Regions from separate parts of the Pseudomonas sp. F-14 TE3482 genome, predicted to be linked through region 2. Evidence: predicted binding sites of a transcription regulator. Region 2 holds the regulator's gene; each other region holds the start of a gene.
What was found. The regulator FliA, encoded in region 2, starts transcription of late flagellar genes. The targets are predictions, from matches to a motif close to CTAAAGTTTNNNNNNNNNNNGCCGNTAA.

Region 1: a site for FliA is predicted at 4,427-4,454, ahead of AB7M26_RS28080 (methyl-accepting chemotaxis protein). Genes of this name have one in related genera too.
Region 3: a site for FliA is predicted at 3,559-3,586, ahead of AB7M26_RS11510 (flagellar protein MotY). Genes of this name have one in related genera too.

What each region holds. Positions count from the first base shown of each region.
Region 1 covers NZ_JBRJII010000001.1:6,184,879-6,190,917, reverse strand. Annotated here, with positions in the region: gene AB7M26_RS28105 (LysR family transcriptional regulator) at 1-797, opposite strand, end outside; gene AB7M26_RS28100 (multidrug/biocide efflux PACE transporter) at 889-1,326, shown strand; gene AB7M26_RS28095 (SDR family NAD(P)-dependent oxidoreductase) at 1,370-2,128, opposite strand; gene AB7M26_RS28090 (LysR family transcriptional regulator) at 2,249-3,145, shown strand; gene AB7M26_RS28085 (transporter) at 3,269-4,291, opposite strand; gene AB7M26_RS28080 (methyl-accepting chemotaxis protein) at 4,567-6,039, shown strand, end outside.
Region 2 covers NZ_JBRJII010000001.1:5,944,851-5,950,889, reverse strand. Annotated here, with positions in the region: gene flhF (flagellar biosynthesis protein FlhF) at 1-1,283, shown strand, start outside; gene fleN (flagellar synthesis regulator FleN) at 1,400-2,230, shown strand; gene fliA (RNA polymerase sigma factor FliA) at 2,227-2,967, shown strand; gene AB7M26_RS26995 (chemotaxis response regulator CheY) at 3,136-3,507, shown strand; gene AB7M26_RS26990 (protein phosphatase CheZ) at 3,538-4,326, shown strand; gene AB7M26_RS26985 (chemotaxis protein CheA) at 4,382-6,039, shown strand, end outside.
Region 3 covers NZ_JBRJII010000001.1:2,560,176-2,566,214, reverse strand. Annotated here, with positions in the region: gene AB7M26_RS11520 (hypothetical protein) at 484-1,065, shown strand; gene AB7M26_RS11515 (argininosuccinate synthase) at 1,240-2,457, opposite strand; gene AB7M26_RS11510 (flagellar protein MotY) at 2,587-3,495, opposite strand; gene pyrC (dihydroorotase) at 3,653-4,699, shown strand; gene rnt (ribonuclease T) at 4,696-5,373, shown strand; gene AB7M26_RS11495 (peroxiredoxin) at 5,493-6,039, opposite strand, start outside.

The DNA.
Region 1 (6,039 bases), 240 kb from region 2:
GACCACAGCGCATCGACGTACACCGCTTTCGGCCAGCCGCGCACATTCAGTTCCATCAATGACCCGGCCCCGAACCGCCCCACCAACCAGCGGGGCAGCGGTGCCCAGCCGAACCCGCCTTGGGCCATTTCCAGCAACATCAGGTAACTCGGTGCCGACCAGACACGCCCCTTCGCCCTGCTTTCATACGGATTGACGATCGTCGCCAGACGCAGCTCGCGGTGCTGTTGCAGCACGTCCTGATCGATGTCACTCAGTTTCGCCAACGGGTGAGCGTGGGACACGAACAGAGCGATTTCCGTGCGCTCGTCCACCGTCGAACTGACCAGGTCTGGTGGGTAACTGTCCTGCATCTCGGCGAAGGCAACATGCGCTCGACCGCGTTGCACCAGTGCCACCAGGTCATCACATTCAGCGATCAGGCATTCCAATTCCAGGTCTGGATAGCGCTGCTCAAAAGCACTGAGCGTCGCTTCAAAACGGTTGGACTGGTAAGTGTCGGAAATCGCCACGGTCAGCTTCGGCTCGACACCTTGGGACAGTTGGCTGGCGGTCATTTCCAGACGGCTGGTGGCGGCCAGAATCTCCTCGGCCCGCTGCAACATGACATGCCCGGCCGGGGTGAGGCTCGGCTTGCGGCTGCTGCGGTCGAAGAGGACAAGGTTCAGGTCGATTTCCAGGCTGGCCACGGCGGCGCTGATGGTCGACTGACTGCGGCCGAGCTTGCGCGCCGCAGCAGAAAACGAGCCTTGAGTCGCCGCCTGGACAAACGCCAGCAGCACTTCGTGGGAAGCCATAAACTATCGCCTTGGTCGATGGTTATTGGTTATGAAGTATCGGCGTGATAACAGATCATGGCAACCACAGTCACTCAGGGGAGCCATGGCTATGAACGCCAACAAATCCATCACTGAACGAATTTTCCAGGCCATCGGTTTCGAACTGCTGGCGATATTGATCTGTACCCCGCTGCTGGCCTGGATCATGGACAAACCCATGCTGGAAATGGGCGCGGTCACCATGGCCATTGCAGCCCTTGCGCTGGCCTGGAACGTGGTCTTCAACGGCCTGTTCGACCGGTTGCTCAAGCGCTTTGCGATTGTGCATAACGCTGGGGTGCGTGTGGTGCATGCGTTGTTGTTCGAAGGCGGCCTGGTCGCGTTCGGCGTGCCGTTGATTGCCTGGTGGCTGAAGGTCAGCCTGTGGCAGGCGTTCCTGCTGGATATCGGTGTGCTGCTGTTTTTCCTGCCGTACACCTACGTCTATCACTGGGGCTACGACGTGGTGCGTGAGCGGCTGTTGGTGCGCAGGGCTTTGGAAGGGTAAAAGCAAAGATCGCAGCCTGGGGCTGCGATCTTTTGATCTTTGCTTACAGAAACATCCCCCCCGAAGCCTCGACGCGCTGCCCGTTGATCCACTGGCCACCCGGCGCCAGCAGCAACGCAATCGCGCCCCCGATATCGTCAGGTTTACCTACACGACCCAACGCTGTATTGCCGGCGACGTAGCTGTTCACGTCGTTATTATCGCGCACTGTCCCACCGCCGAAATCGGTTTCGATGGCGCCCGGTGCCAGCGTATTCACCGCAATATTGCGCGCACCGAGTTCCTTGGCCTGGTAGCGCGTCAGCACTTCCATCGCGCCCTTCATCGCCGCGTAGGCGCCATAACCCGGCAGGCTGAAGCGGGTCAGGCCGCTGGAAATATTGATGATGCGCCCACCGTCAGCCATCAACGGCAGCAGGCTTTGAGTGAGGAAAAACGGTCCCTTCAAATGGACGTTCATCAACAAGTCGAACTGCGCCACCGTGGTGTCGACGAAGTTCGCGTGAATGCCGACGCCTGCGTTGTTGATCAGGAAATCGAAATGCTGGCGGTCGAAGTGTTCGCGCAACACCTCTCCAACCCGGGTGCTGAAATCGGCGAAGTGTTCACTCTGGCCGACGTCGAGTTGCAGCATGGCGGCGCGGCCACCGAGTTTTTCTATCTCCGCGACCAGTGCCTGCGCATCGCCAGCCTGGCGGTTGTAGGTGCCGATGATGTCGATGCCTTGCGCTGCCAGATGTAGGGCGGTGCTTTTGCCAAGACCGCGACTGGCGCCGGTGATCAATGCGATTTTACGGTTCATGGGATGTCCTCAGAGCAGTGAGTGATGATGTGGAGAAAGTTTATTTATCCGCCTCATGGTGATAAACAGGTTGGAATCGGAATCACTGGTCGGTTAATCCGAACAATAGAAGGTCGGCCCATGAACAAACTGGAACTGCTGCGCACCTTCGTTCGCGTCAGCGAAATGTCGAGTTTTACCCTGGCGGGTGAAAGCCTGGGCTTGCCCAGGTCTACGGTGTCCGAGCACATCCAGGCCCTGGAAACGCTGCTGGGCACGCGTCTGCTGCAACGCACCACACGCAAGGTTCAGGCGACGCAGGACGGTCTGGTGTTGTACGAACGCAGCAAGGATTTGCTGTCGCACATGGATGAAATCGAGGGGTTGTTTCGCCAGGACGAGGCTTCACTCATCGGGAGGATTCGTATCGACATGCCGAACATCCTGGCCCGTCGCGTGGTGATGCCGCGCTTGCCGGAATTCATGGCGCGGCACCCTCATCTGGAACTCGAAATCAGCAGCACCGATCGCCGGGTCGATTTGCTCAGCGAAGGGTTTGACTGCGTGGTGCGGATTGGCGCGCAACCAGATCAATCGGTGGTCGCGCGTCATTTATGCGATTTCGCCATGGTCAACTGCGCCAGCCCCGCGTATTTGCAGCACTATGGCGTGCCTGAACAAGTTGAAGATCTGGCACAGCATCGGCTGGTCCATTACGTCGGTGTATTGGGCGCGCGCTCGGACGGTTTTCTGTACGAGGAGGGGGGCACACTGCATCGAGTGCCAATGGCGGGCAGCATCACGGTGAACAGCACCGACGCTTATGAGTCGGCATGCCTGGGTGGTTTCGGCTTGATTCAGGCGCCAGTGACGGGGCTGCAGTCGTACCTGCGCAGCGGCGAGTTGGTCGCGGTACTACCGCAGTTCAATGCACCGTCCATGGAAGTCTCGCTGCTCTATGCCCGGCAACGGCATTTACCATTGCGGGTCCGGGCGTTCATGGACTGGCTGGGTCAAGTCATCCAATCCACAACCTGACCCGCCTTTGTAGGAGCGAGGCTTGCCCGCGAAGAACGATAACGCGGTCGTTCGGGTAGACCGCAGCGCATTCTTCGCGGGCAAGCCTCGATCCTACAGGGGCGGTGGTGGTCATGGCAGTGATCAATAATCCTGCCGCTTGCGAAACGCCCAGCGCCCGGCAATCAGGGTAAACGTCGCGACCAGCGCCACCAGAATCCAGAACCCCTCCGGATCACCGGAAAGCGGCACGCCGCCGACGTTCATGCCGAAGAAGCCGGCAATGATGTTGATCGGCAGCGCCAGCACCGTGACCACGGTGAGGGTGAACAGCGTGCGGTTACTCTGTTCGTTGAGATTGGCGGCGATCTCTTCTTGCAACAGCTTGATCCGTTCACCGAGGGCCGTGAGGTCGTTGATGATCAGCGCAAACTCCTCGGTGGATTTGCGCAGCTCCTTGACGTCCTCCTTCTGCAACCATTGCGGTGGGCGATTGAGCAGGCGCAGCAGCGAGCCCGGCTCCAGCGCCAGCAAGCGTTGCAGGCGCACCAGCACCCGCCGATTGGCGCCCAGTTCTGCGCGGTTGGTGGACAGGCGCGAAGACAGCAGCTCATCTTCGATCTGATCGACGCTGAGGCTGGTTTTGCGCACGATCTGCGTCAGCACTTCGCCCTGATCGCGCAACAAATGCACCAGCAGCTCCAGCGGTGAGCGAAAGCATTCACCGGCCTTCACCGAAGAACGCAGCTTGTCCACCGAGTGCAGCGGTTGCAGGCGTGCGCTGACGATCAGCCGACTGCGGGCGCAGACCCACAGCGTCGAGACATCCGAGGAGACCATGCTGCTGAGGTTGAACACCACGTCGTTGACCACCGCCAGCAACGCCGAATCGACATGCTCGATGCGCGTCGAGCGAGAACCTTCGTGCAGTGCTTCGAAAAATTCATCGGGCAATGCCAGATGACTTTTCATCCAGCGCTCGCAGGCGGCATGGGCCAGATTCAGGTGCAGCCAGAGGAATTCGTCACTGTCCTCAGGTTGGTGCAGGCGGTGCAGCGCCTTGGCCGAGTCGATCTCCCGGCCACGCTCACCAGGGCGAAAACTGAAACCGTAAAGCAGGCCGAACAGGTCGGAATCGCGATGGCGCTGGTCGATGCTGTGGTTCATGAGGTCTCGCTGCGAGGAAGCGCCTGTCGCGGGTTTCACAGGTTCACTTGAGCCTCATCATCGCAACGCAACTTGAAGGTTTTGTGACGGTTGGACAGCGCCGCAAATCTACCTTCTACCGGTCGTCGGAGAGCGCTCAAGAAAGGCTCTGGCGCGCCGATGAGGCTGATGTTGATCTTCCGATTCTGGTGGTGAACCAGTGTCGCTGACAGGGATGTCCAGACATCTTGCATACCCCTTGGGCGTGCCTTTTCCCTGTCATGAGATATCACTCGATGTTTTTGCAAAAATCCCTGAGAGCGCAAATCCTCGCCCTGTTGAGCGGCAGCCTGTTGGCGATGTTGCTGATCGCTTTGTCCTGCTTTCACTTCCTGTCCAATGGCGTTCAGAACTACGCGAACCTGATTGAAGGTCCGTTGCACACCTCGCAATTGATCGATGAAGCCAACCTGCAATTCAAGGTGCAGGTTCAGGAGTGGAAGAACGTTCTGCTGCGTGGCAAGGAACCTGCGAACCTGGACAAATACTGGAAGCAGTTCGAGGACCGCCAGCGCGACGTGCAGGGCATCCTCGGTGAACTGGCCGGGCAGAAAGGCATCGAGCCGCAACTCAAGACCCGCATCGAACGCCTGCGTGAAGAGCATCGTGTATTAGGTGCGGCCTATCAGAAGGGCCGTGATGCCTACGTGGCGGCCGGTGCCGACCCAACAGCCGGCGACAACGCGGTCAAAGGCGTGGACCGTGCAGCCAGTGAGCAGATGAGCGAGTTGGTCAGTGAGTTGCGCAAGCAGGGCACCGAGCAATCGAAGCTGATCAGCGCCAGCGCCGATCAGACGGTGTGGTTGGGGATCATCGTGATGCTGGTGTCGGGTCTGCTGATTGGCCTGTTGAGCCTGTGGCTGGTCAACCGCAACCTGGTGGAACCGATCCGCAAACTGATCGACTACGTGGCGCAGCTCAGCCAAGGGCGCTTCGCCGAGCGCGTGGCCAGCACCCGTCAGGACGAGTTGGGCAACCTGGCCAAGGCCGCCAACACCTTGCGCGATTTCCTCGCCGAAACCTTCAGCCGTTTGCAGCGCAGCGCGACGGATCTGGACAGCGCCAGCGGCGAACTGAACTCGATTGCCGGCCTCATGGCCAGCGGCACCAACGAGCAATTCAACCGCACCGATCAGGTGGCCACGGCGATGAACGAAATGTCCGCCACCGCGCAAGAAGTCGCGCGTCACGCAGCCGACGCGGCACGTGCGGCCGATGACGCCGACCAGTCCGCCCAGCAGGGCGAAAAAGTCATGCAGGGCACCATTCACACCATCACCCAAATGCGCGGCGAAATCGCCAACACCGCCACGGTCATCCGTCGTCTGGAAGCCGACAGCGGGCGCATCGGTAAAGTGCTGGAAGTGATTCGCGGCATCGCCGAACAGACCAACCTGCTGGCGCTCAACGCCGCAATCGAAGCGGCCCGTGCCGGTGAAGCCGGGCGTGGTTTTGCGGTGGTCGCCGATGAAGTACGCAGCCTGGCCCAGCGCACGGCGGCGTCGATCATCGAGATCAACCAGATCATTCAAACCGTGCAAACCGGCGCAGTGGACGCGGCCCAGGCGATCGAAAGCGGTCAGTCGCGCAGCGAAGAAAGCGTCGAGCAAGTGACCCAGGCCGGCGCCATGCTCGAGCGCATCACCCATGCCGTGGAGGCCATTCGCGACATGAACCGCCAGATCGCCACCGCCGCTGAAGAACAGACT
Region 2 (6,039 bases):
AACTGGTTCGTGATGAGCTGGGCGCTGATGCCGCCATCATTGGCAATCGCCGGATTGCCGGCGGTGTCGAGCTGACGGCCGCCCTGGATTACAAATTGTCGGCGCTGGCCCCGCGTGTTCCGAACATGGAGCTCGAGGACGAGCTGCGCAAGACTCAGTCGCGGATCGTAACCGCCCAGGCCGAATTGAGCCTGCGTAGCGATGGCGAGAGCGACAACAGCACCAATCGCCAATTGTTCGCCGGCCTGCCGCTGACCGCCGCCGAGCCGCTGATCGAACCGACTTACGCTGAACCTCGTCGTGCTGCACCAGCCCCCGCGCCAGCCTCCGGTGGAGTTGACCCGCGAGCCTTCGATTCGATGCGTTTCGAGCTCAACAGCTTGCGTGAACTGATGGAGGTGCAGCTTGGCTCGCTGGCCTGGAATCAGCTGCAAGGCAGCCGTCCGGCCCAGGCCAACCTCTGGCGTCGCCTGCAACGCATCGGTCTGTCCGGCCCGTTGTCGCGCGATCTGCTGGCACTGATTACCGATATTGATGAACCCCGTCAGGCCTGGCGCATGTTGCTCGCGCACCTGGCGCGGATGATCGCCACTCCGGAAGTCGAGCCACTGGAAGAGGGTGGTGTGATTGCGATGGTTGGCCCGGCAGGCATGGGCAAGACCACCACGCTGGCCAAGCTCGCAGCGCGTTATGTGCTCAAGTACGGCGCGCAAAACATCGCGCTGGTGAGCATGGACAGCTATCGCATCGGCGCTCAGGAACAGCTCAAGACCCTGGGCCGCATCCTCAACGTGTCGGTCACCCACGTCGACCCGGGCCAATCGCTGGTGCAGGCGCTGGAGCCTTTGCTGCGCAAACGCGTAGTGCTGATCGATACCGCCGGCCTGCAAGCCAGCGATCCAGCACTGCGCATGCAGCTCGAAAGCCTGGCCGGACGGGGCATCAAATCAAAAAATTATCTGGTCTTGGCAACCACTAGCCAGAAACAGGTTCTAACCGCCGCTTATCACAGTTACAAACGTTGCGGCCTTGCCGGCTGCATCCTGACTAAACTGGATGAAACGGCAAGCTTGGGCGAGGTGTTGAGCCTGGCCATCAGTCATGAACTGCCGGTGGCTTACCTGACCGATGGCCCGCGGATTCCGGATGATTTGCATCTGCCGCGTCGTCATCAGTTGGTCAGCCGCGCCGTTAGCGTGCAAATGCAGGAAGAACCCAGCGAAGAAGCCATGGCTGACATGTTCGCTGATATTTACCACAGCCCGACCAAGCAGGTTGGCTGAGGTACTAATGAACAGTTTTTGTACCTACATCGATGGTCTGCCATGCATTGTTCCGTTGATGAACGCGCAGCCAGTAATGTGGCCTCCGTCTAAGTAAGACAAGGTAAAGAAATAACATGGGCAGCATGCATCCCGTACAGGTGATCGCGGTGACCGGCGGCAAAGGTGGCGTCGGGAAGACTAACGTGTCAGTGAACTTGTCCCTGGCTCTAGCTGAGCTCGGCCGGCGCGTCATGCTGCTGGATGCCGATCTGGGACTGGCGAACGTCGACGTCCTGCTGGGACTGACACCCAAACGCACGCTGGCCGACGTGATCGAAGGCCGCTGTGAGCTGCGCGACGTGCTGTTGCAAGGACCCGGCGGCATCCGCATCGTCCCGGCGGCGTCCGGCACCCAGAGCATGGTGCATTTGAGCCCCGCCCAGCATGCCGGCCTGATCCAGGCCTTCAGTGACATCGGCGACAACCTCGACGTATTGGTGATCGACACCGCTGCGGGGATTGGTGACTCGGTAGTCAGTTTCGTTCGCGCAGCCCAGGAAGTGCTGCTGGTGGTGTGCGATGAGCCGACCTCGATTACCGACGCCTACGCGCTGATCAAATTGCTGAATCGCGACTACGGCATGAACCGCTTCCGCGTCCTGGCCAACATGGCGCAGAGCCCGCAGGAAGGCCGCAATCTGTTCGCCAAGTTGACCAAGGTCACGGATCGTTTCCTCGACGTCGCCTTACAATACGTTGGTGCCGTGCCTTACGACGAAAGCGTGCGCAAGGCCGTGCAGAAGCAGCGTGCTGTCTACGAAGCCTTCCCGCGTTCCAAGTGCGCCCTGGCGTTCAAGGCCATTGCGCAGAAGGTCGATACCTGGCCACTGCCGGCCAACCCGCGTGGGCACCTGGAGTTTTTCGTCGAGCGCCTCGTGCAACAGACCGCAGGACCCGTCCTATGACAGCCAGTGGCTACAACCTCTACAAGAAGTCGGCACGTGACGCGCAGTACGAGCTGATCGAGCGTTACGCGCCACTGGTCAAACGCATTGCCTATCACTTGCTGGCGCGTTTGCCGGCCAGTGTCCAGGTCGAAGACCTGATCCAGGCCGGGATGATCGGCCTGCTTGAAGTATCAACCAAATACGACGCCAGCAAAGGCGCGAGCTTCGAGACGTACGCGGGCATTCGAATCCGCGGCGCGATGCTCGATGAAGTGCGCAAGGGGGACTGGGCGCCACGTTCGGTTCACCGCAATACCCGTATGGTCAGCGACGCAATTCGCTCGATTGAAGCTAAAACCGGCCGTGACGCTAAAGATCACGAAGTTGCGGCCGAACTCCAATTGAGTCTCGACGATTATTACGGGATTTTGAACGACACCCTCGGTAGCCGGTTATTCAGTTTCGACGATCTGTTGCAGGACGGCGAACACGAAGGGCTGCACGAGGATGGCGCCAGTGCTCATCTCGAGCCGTCGCGCGATCTGGAAGATGAACGCTTCCAGGCGGCGCTGGCGGACGCGATTGCCAATTTGCCGGAGCGTGAGCGACTGGTGTTGGCGCTGTACTACGACGAAGAGTTGAATCTCAAGGAAATCGGTGAGGTCCTGGGGGTCAGCGAATCGCGGGTCAGCCAGTTACACAGCCAGTGCGCGGCCCGTTTGCGGGGGCGTTTGGGGGAGTGGCGAGCGCGCTGACAGGCAGTGTGGGGACACTGCGAACGAGGTGGGTACGGCATTTTGCTGCATCGGCCACGGCCCGTTGTAATCCATACAACTGTTGAGTGTTACGCCGAATTGATTGAACGGCGCGTTCAGGTGCTGCGCGCGTTTTAAGACTGCTTGGAGGTCGAATTGGACAAGAATATGAAAATCCTCATCGTTGATGACTTCTCAACGATGCGGCGGATCATAAAAAACCTGTTGCGTGACCTTGGGTTCACCAACACGGTCGAGGCGGATGACGGTATTACCGCGATTCCGGTCCTCAACAGCGGGAGCATCGACTTTCTGGTAACGGACTGGAACATGCCCGGCATGACCGGTATTGATCTGCTGCGCCACGTGCGTGCCGATGAAAAACTCAAACACCTGCCGGTGTTGATGGTCACGGCCGAAGCCAAGCGCGAGCAAATCATCGAAGCCGCTCAGGCGGGCGTGAACGGCTATGTGGTCAAGCCATTCACGGCTCAAGCGTTGAAAGACAAGATTGAAAAGATCTTCGAACGCATCGGTTGATGTGCAAAGCCAGTCCGTCACGGGGGAGCTATGGAGCATAACGAATCTTCACAGGGCGATTTTGAGTCGACCCTGAAAAAACACGCGGTCGAACTGGTCGAAAGCCTTGAAAAAGGCAGGTTCGGCGACGCTGTGCAACTGATCCATGAGCTCAACCAGACCCGTGACCGCGGCCTGTATCAGGAAGTGGGCAAGCTCACCCGCGAGCTGCATAGCGCGATCGTCAATTTCCAGATTGACCCGCACATGCCGCAAGCCGAGGAAGTGTCTCAGATCACGGATGCCACCGAGCGCCTGGGGTATGTGGTCAAGCTGACCGAGGCCGCGGCCAACCGCACCATGGACCTGGTGGAAAACGCCACGCCGCTGATCAACAGCCTGAGCGACGAAGCTCAGGCGCTGAGCACGGATTGGGGACGGTTCATGCGTCGCGAAGTCGGGGCTGAAGAGTTCCGTGAACTGGCCCGGCGGGTCGATGGTTTCCTGACCCGCAGCAGTGAAGACAACCGCGTCGTGTCGAGCAACCTCAACGACATTCTGCTGGCCCAGGATTACCAGGACCTCACCGGTCAGGTGATCAAGCGCGTGACCCAGTTGGTCACCGAAGTTGAAAGCAACCTGCTCAAGCTCGTGCTCATGGCCAGTCAGGTCGACCGCTTTGCGGGTATCGAACATGACCGTGAAGCGATGCTGGCTGAAAAAGATCCGCAAAAACATCTCTCTCAGGGTGAAGGTCCGCAGATTCATGCCGATAAAAGAGAAGACGTTGTGTCCGGTCAGGACGATGTGGACGATTTGTTATCCAGCCTAGGATTCTAGAGTTTTAGCATTTTAGGTTTTTTAGGTTTTTAGACCTTTAGGAGCACCCCCCTTAATGAGCTTCGGCGCCGATGAAGAGATCCTTCAGGATTTCCTGGTTGAGGCCGGCGAGATTCTAGAGCAACTGTCCGAACAGCTGGTCGAGCTTGAAAGCCGACCGGATGATGCGGATTTGCTCAATGCAATTTTTCGCGGTTTTCACACTGTAAAAGGGGGCGCCGGCTTCCTCCAGCTCAACGAGCTGGTGGAGTGCTGTCACATCGCCGAGAACGTGTTCGACATCCTGCGCAAGGGTGAACGACGCGTCGACTCGGAACTGATGGACGTGGTTCTCGAGGCACTGGACGCGGTGAACGGCATGTTCAGCGAAGTCCGCGAACGCAGCCCGATCACGGCTGCCACTCCAGAATTGCTTGCAGCGTTGGCCCGTCTGGCCGAGCCGCAAACCGCCGATGAGTCGGCACCGGTCGCCGAGGTGGTGGAAGAACCTGCCGCTGAAGAATCGGGCGACATCACGGATAACGAATTCGAACAATTGCTGGACTCGCTGAATGCCGTCAAGGCTCAAGCCGAGGCTCCAGCGGCTGCGCCAGTGCCGACCAGCGATGCCTCGGCCAGCGACGAAATCACCGATGCCGAGTTCGAGTCGTTGCTCGATCAATTGCACGGCAAAGGCCAGTTCGCCCCCGATGCAGTGGTCGCGGCGCCCGCCGCACCGGCGGCCCCTAAAGCGGCAGGCGACAGCTCCGACATCACCGACGACGAGTTCGAAGCACTGCTCGATCAGTTGCACGGCAAAGGCAACTTTGCGGTCGATGCATTGGAGTCGGCGATTGCTTCGGCTCCGGCCCCGGCTGCGCCAACCGCTAAAGCGGCCGGCGACGATCTGATCTCCGATCACGAGTTCGAATCGCTGCTCGACGAATTGCATGGCAAAGGCAAGTTCACCGAGGTTGGCACTGGCGCAGTGGTTTCTGCTCCTGTCGCCAAGGCGCCAGCACCGGTTGCGAAACCTGTGGCCAAAGTGCCCGAGCCAAAAGCCGAAGCGCCGAAACCGGCCGCCGCTGCTGCACCGGCACCTGCTCGTGCCCCAGCCGCACCACCACCGGAAAAACCGGCCAGCGAAGCCGAGACCACCGTGCGGGTCGATACCGCGCGTCTCGACGAGATCATGAACATGGTCGGCGAGCTGGTACTGGTGCGTAACCGCCTGGTCCGCCTGGGCCTCAACAGCGGCGACGAAGCCATGTCCAAGGCCGTGTCGAACCTTGACGTGGTCACGGCCGACCTGCAAACCGCGGTCATGAAGACCCGGATGCAGCCGATCAAGAAAGTCTTCGGGCGCTTCCCGCGTCTGGTTCGCGACCTGGCTCGCCAGCTCAAGAAAGAGATCAACCTGGAGCTGGTCGGCGAAGAAACCGACCTCGACAAGAACCTCGTCGAGGCCCTGGCCGACCCGCTGGTCCACTTGGTGCGCAACTCGGTCGACCACGGTATTGAAGAGCCGGCTGAGCGCGAAGCGATGGGCAAGCCTCGCAGCGGCAAGGTGATTCTGTCCGCTGAACAGGAAGGCGACCACATCCTGCTGTCCATCTCCGATGATGGCAAAGGCATGGACGCCGATGTTCTGCGCGGTATCGCCGTGAAGAAAGGCCTGATGGACAAGGATGCGGCGGACCGTCTCAGCGAAACCGATTGCTTCAACCTGATCTT
Region 3 (6,039 bases), 3.4 Mb from region 2:
ATGGCACGCCGTCACCCTCGGCCACTCGCAGCGAGAGACATAGCCTACAAACAACACGGATTATTCCTACAAAAAATCATTGCCATACGAAGAAACAGAGATTTTACTGACCGACTATTGTTCAGTGCTACGACAGTTTTTTGTATCGACTTACAACCAAAAAACGACAAAAAAACAGAGTCAATGCATTAATCTACGACGCGCCGACTATTGAGCTACCCTTAAAAGTAACGGGTATTTTCCAGTACCTTCTTGCGCAATCTGGCTCAACAATCGAAAAAGCTCACACACCGTAACACTTGACCAATAACAGAGCACCATCAAAACAATTAAACAGCCATACCCGAACCTGCAACAATACAGCTACTATAACAACCTCACCACTCCAATAAAAACAGCTCAATACAACAGCAGAACAACTTGATATTAGTTATTACAACCACAAACCAATAGAGAAAAAACAATATTTAATGAGCATACAACATGATAAAACTCAAAAAAAGAATCACCAACCCCATGACAATTATTGCCATATTTGCAGCACTGTCTGAAACATCGGCCGCCGTCTCCCTCCCCTTTCTCGACAATGAGGAGAGGGAACTCTATGTGTGGTTCCTGATCAGTTTTCCCTTTTACTTGCTTTTTCTTTTCTTCGTTACTCTCAACTTCAACTATCGATCGCTTTACGCGCCCTCCGATTTTATGAAGGGAAAGCATTTCATAAAAGCCATGGAGAACGTTCATCATCCGAGTAACAGCCCATCCAGCGTCGCGCCCGAAAGCTGGACCCGGCACCATGTAAACCTGCCTGACTCCCTAAAGGATCTGCACATCGTTGATGCACGGTGGATACACAAAAAAATGGCGTTCAGCGCCCTGATGGAGAGCATTCAGTACCCTGCGGACAATCCCGCACAAGTGATCGTATTTCTCACGTGTACCGATTCGGATAAATTGCTGAAGGCAAACACGCTCAAACATTGGAAACACATAAAGAAACGCAATAGCGCAACGTTCTGTATTTCTTACAATTTGAGCTCACAGGGTGTGACGATTATGGGCTAGGTATTGAACTGTCGCACATCAGAAAGGCAGCCCTTGAAGCAGATCAAGGACAGGAAGCAGAAGGAACGGTCAGCGGAACAAGAAGAAAGCGAAACGCTATATGCAGCAGCCCCTCTTTCAAATTTGTGGCCTTGTCATCGACAAGGCCACAAATTGATTACCGACTCAAAGGTCTCAGAAAAGCTTGCGGCCCTTGTTCGCCGCGATACGCATACGCAGGGCGTTGAGCTTGATGAAGCCCGCCGCATCCGCCTGGTTGTAGGCGCCGCCATCTTCCTCGAAGGTCGCGATGTTGGCATCGAACAACGACTCGTCGGACTTGCGGCCGGTGACGATCACATTGCCCTTGTACAGTTTCAGGCGCACTACGCCGTTCACGTGGGCCTGGGAAGCATCGATCATCTGTTGCAGCATCAGACGCTCAGGGCTCCACCAGTAACCGGTGTAGATCAGGCTGGCGTATTTAGGCATCAGCTCGTCTTTGAGGTGAGCCACTTCGCGGTCCAGGGTGATCGATTCGATCGCGCGGTGAGCGCGCAGCATGATGGTGCCGCCCGGGGTCTCGTAGCAGCCGCGGGACTTCATGCCGACGTAGCGGTTTTCGACGATGTCCAGACGGCCGATACCATGTTCGCCACCGATCCGGTTCAAGGTCGCCAGCACGGTGGCCGGGGTCATTTCGACGCCGTCCAGTGCGACGATGTCGCCGTTACGGTAGGTCAGTTCCAGGTACTGCGGTTTGTCAGGAGCCTTCTCCGGGGAGACGGTCCAGCGCCACATGTCTTCTTCGTGCTCGGTCCAGGTGTCTTCCAGCACGCCGCCTTCATAGGAGATGTGCAGCAGGTTGGCATCCATCGAGTACGGGGATTTCTTCTTGCCGTGGCGCTCGATCGGGATGTTGTGCTTTTCAGCGTAATCCATCAGCTTTTCACGGGAGAGCAGGTCCCATTCGCGCCACGGAGCGATCACTTTCACACCTGGCTTCAAAGCGTAGGCGCCCAGTTCGAAACGAACCTGGTCGTTGCCCTTGCCGGTCGCGCCGTGGGAAATGGCGTCAGCGCCGGTTTCGTTGGCGATTTCGATCAAGCGCTTGGCGATCAACGGACGAGCGATGGAAGTACCCAGCAGGTACTCGCCTTCATAAACGGTGTTGGCGCGGAACATCGGGAACACGAAATCGCGCACGAATTCTTCACGCAAATCGTCGATGTAGATTTCTTTTACGCCCATGGCCTGTGCCTTGGCGCGGGCCGGTTCGACCTCTTCGCCCTGACCCAGGTCAGCGGTGAAGGTCACTACTTCACAGTTATAAGTATCCTGCAGCCACTTGAGGATCACCGAAGTGTCCAGGCCGCCGGAATACGCCAGAACGACCTTGTTTACGTCCGCCATGCCATCACTCCACGGGGTTCTACGGAAAGCCGTCAAGTCTACCGCTCATGCAGAATAATTTACAGAGGCGCGACAGCTTATGACGACGAAGCGACAGATTATGTCGAGCGAGCGACGGTTGCAGCGGGTTCAGGAGGTCTTCGCGCTGCCCGCGGAAGCAGTGGCTGGAGGCGCCGGTTGCTCGGTCGGCGCTACCCGTTCAAGGCGTACGGCGACCCGGCGGTTTTTCGCCCGATTGGCGGCAGTGTTGTTCGGTGCCAGAGGATAGCGCTCACCGTGAAAACGCAGGGTGATCTGCGATTCCTGGATACCATTGGCCTTGAAGAAATCCATCACGGCCAACGCCCTGCGTCGCGACAGTTCGCGGTTGGTCAGGCGATTGCCGCTGTTGTCGGAATGGCCATCGAGTTCGATGTGGTTGACCGTCGGATCGGCTTTCATGAATTCCAGCATGACCTGCAAATGGGCCTTGGCTTGGGCGTCTAGATCAATGCCCTCCCCCGGAAAGCCGACTTCGGATTGCTTCACCTGTTCAAAATTCTGCGGCAGCAACTTGGCCACGCAACCCTGGTAGTCACTATAGGCCTTGCTGAATTTGACCGGCAGCAGGCGGACTTCAGATACCCGCCCCTCGCCCGAGGAGTGTCGAACCACTGGGCTGCGACCGTCCAGTAACCCGCTGATCAAGCGCCCGGCCTGAACTTGCGAGCTGTTGAACAGCACGTTGCCACTGCCGATTCGTACCGACCCCAGGTTGATGTCGCCACGCCCCGGCTGCCATGGCGCAGCGGCCGCCAGCAAGGTCGCGGAACCGCCACCGATCATCGAGTTGTAGGCCTTCAAGCGAAATGTCGCCTGTTCGCCGGCACGACGCACGAACTCTCCCGAGCCGAAATCGGTGATGGGTTGAGTCAGGCGGCATTCGAACTTGTCACCTTCGACCGTCCACTCGATGCTCTCCAGACGGGTCTGGAAAGTGAGCGCCATCGCAGGAAGGCTGGCAAACACACTGAGCAAGGCTAAATAACGCTGGCGCACGGGAGGCTCCACTGGCTTGTGCAACAAAAAGACCGACACACATATTTACGGCGTACCTGTTGGATATCGGAAGCTTGCCGCAAAACTTGATAGCGAGTGCCTGCAAGAGTCTTTTCCGGTAGCATTCCCCTGAGTTTGACCCGCCTGGAATCCCCTCATGTCCGACCGCCTGACCCTGCTGCGTCCCGACGACTGGCATATTCATCTTCGCGATGGTGCTGTGTTGCCCAATACCGTCGCGGATGTCGCGCGCACCTTTGGTCGCGCCATCATCATGCCCAACCTGGTACCGCCGGTGCGCAACGCGGCTGAAGCCAATGGCTATCGCCAGCGGATTCTCGCCGCGCGTCCGGCCGGCAGCCGTTTCGAACCGCTGATGGTTCTGTACCTGACCGACCGCACCCAGCCCGAAGAAATTCGTGAGGCCAAGGCCAGCGGTTTCGTTCACGCCGCCAAGTTGTACCCGGCCGGCGCGACCACCAACTCGGACTCTGGCGTCACCAGCATCGACAAGATTTTCCCTGCACTCGAGGCCATGGCCGACGTCGGGATGCCCTTGTTGGTTCACGGTGAAGTCACCCGTGGCGATGTCGACGTTTTCGATCGCGAAAAAATCTTCATCGACGAGCACATGCGTCGAGTGGTCGAGCGTTTCCCGACCCTCAAAGTGGTGTTCGAACACATCACCACCGCTGACGCCGTGCAGTTCGTCAACGAGGCTTCGGCCAACGTCGGCGCTACCATCACCGCGCATCACCTGCTGTACAACCGCAACCACATGCTGGTGGGCGGGATTCGGCCGCACTTCTATTGCCTGCCGATCCTCAAGCGCAATACTCACCAGGAAGCCCTGCTCGACGCCGCCACCAGTGGCAGCGACAAGTTCTTCCTCGGCACCGACTCGGCGCCCCATGCCCAGCACGCCAAAGAAGCGGCTTGCGGCTGTGCCGGTTGCTACACCGCTTATGCCGCGATCGAGATGTATGCCGAAGCCTTTGAACAGCGCAACGCGCTGGACAAGCTCGAAGCCTTCGCCAGCCTCAATGGCCCGCGTTTCTACGGCCTGCCGGCGAATACCGATCGCATCACCCTGGTCCGCGATGAGTGGACCGCCCCAACCAGCCTGCCGTTTGGCGAGCTGACTGTAATCCCGCTGCGCGCCGGTGAAAAACTGCGCTGGCGCCTGCTGGAGGAACACGCGTGAGTGAAGACCATTTCGACGACGAACAGGACGGTCAAGGCAACGGAGGTGGTCCTCGTCATCCAATGGCTGCCAGATTCCGTGGTTACCTGCCGGTTGTCGTCGACGTAGAAACCGGTGGCTTCAATTCGGCCACCGATGCCCTGCTGGAAATTGCGGCGACCACCATCGCCATGGACGAAAAAGGCTTTGTGTATCCCGATCACACCTACTTCTTCCGCGTCGAGCCATTTGAAGGCGCGAACATCGAAGCGGCCGCTCTGGAGTTCACCGGGATCAAGCTCGATCACCCGTTGCGCATGGCCGTGAGTGAAGAAGCAGCCCTGACTGATATTTTCCGCGGCATCCGCAAGGCCCTGAAAGCCAACGGCTGCAAACGGGCGATTCTGGTCGGGCACAACAGCAGCTTCGATCTGGGCTTCCTCAACGCCGCTGTCGCGCGCCTGGACATGAAACGTAACCCGTTTCATCCATTTTCCAGCTTCGATACCGCGACCCTCGCAGGTCTGGCATACGGTCAAACCGTATTGGCCAAGGCCTGTCAGGCCGCCGATATCGATTTCGACGGTCGCGAGGCTCATTCGGCTCGCTACGACACCGAGAAGACTGCCGAGCTGTTCTGCGGCATCGTCAATCGCTGGAAACAAATGGGCGGTTGGGAAGATTACAACGACTGATCTGTTACTAATCGGTGGCGAGGGAGCTTGCTCCCTCGCCACCGATGAACAGAATGGGTTTATCCCGCCCATAAAAAAACCGGCCTTATCAGCCGGTTTTTTTATGCCTCGAACGTGCCTTACAGCGCAGCAGCGTTCTCGGTCAGGTAAGCCGCAACACCTTCGGTGGAAGCGGTCATGCCTTTGTCGCCTTTTTTCCAGTTGGCAGGGCAAACTTCGCCGTGCTCTTCGTGGAATTGCAGAGCGTCGACCAGACGGATCAGCTCTTCGATGTTACGGCCCAGCGGCAGGTCGTTGATGATCTGCGAGCGGACAACGCCTTTGTCGTCGATCAGGAACGCGCCACGGAAAGCCACGCCGCCTTCGGACTCAACGTCGTAGGCCTTGGCGATTTCGTGCTTCAGGTCGGCCGCCATGGTGTAGCGAACTTCGCCGATGCCACCATTGTTGACCGGGGTGTTGCGCCAGGCGTTGTGGGTGAAGTGCGAGTCGATCGAAACGGCTACCACTTCCACGTTGCGTGCCTTGAAATCAGACATGCGGTTGTCCAGAGCGATCAGCTCGGACGGGCAAACGAAGGTGAAGTCCAGTGGGTAGAAGAACACCAGGCCGTATTTGCCTTTGATGGCCGAGGACAGGGTGAAGCTGTCTACGATTTCGCCATTG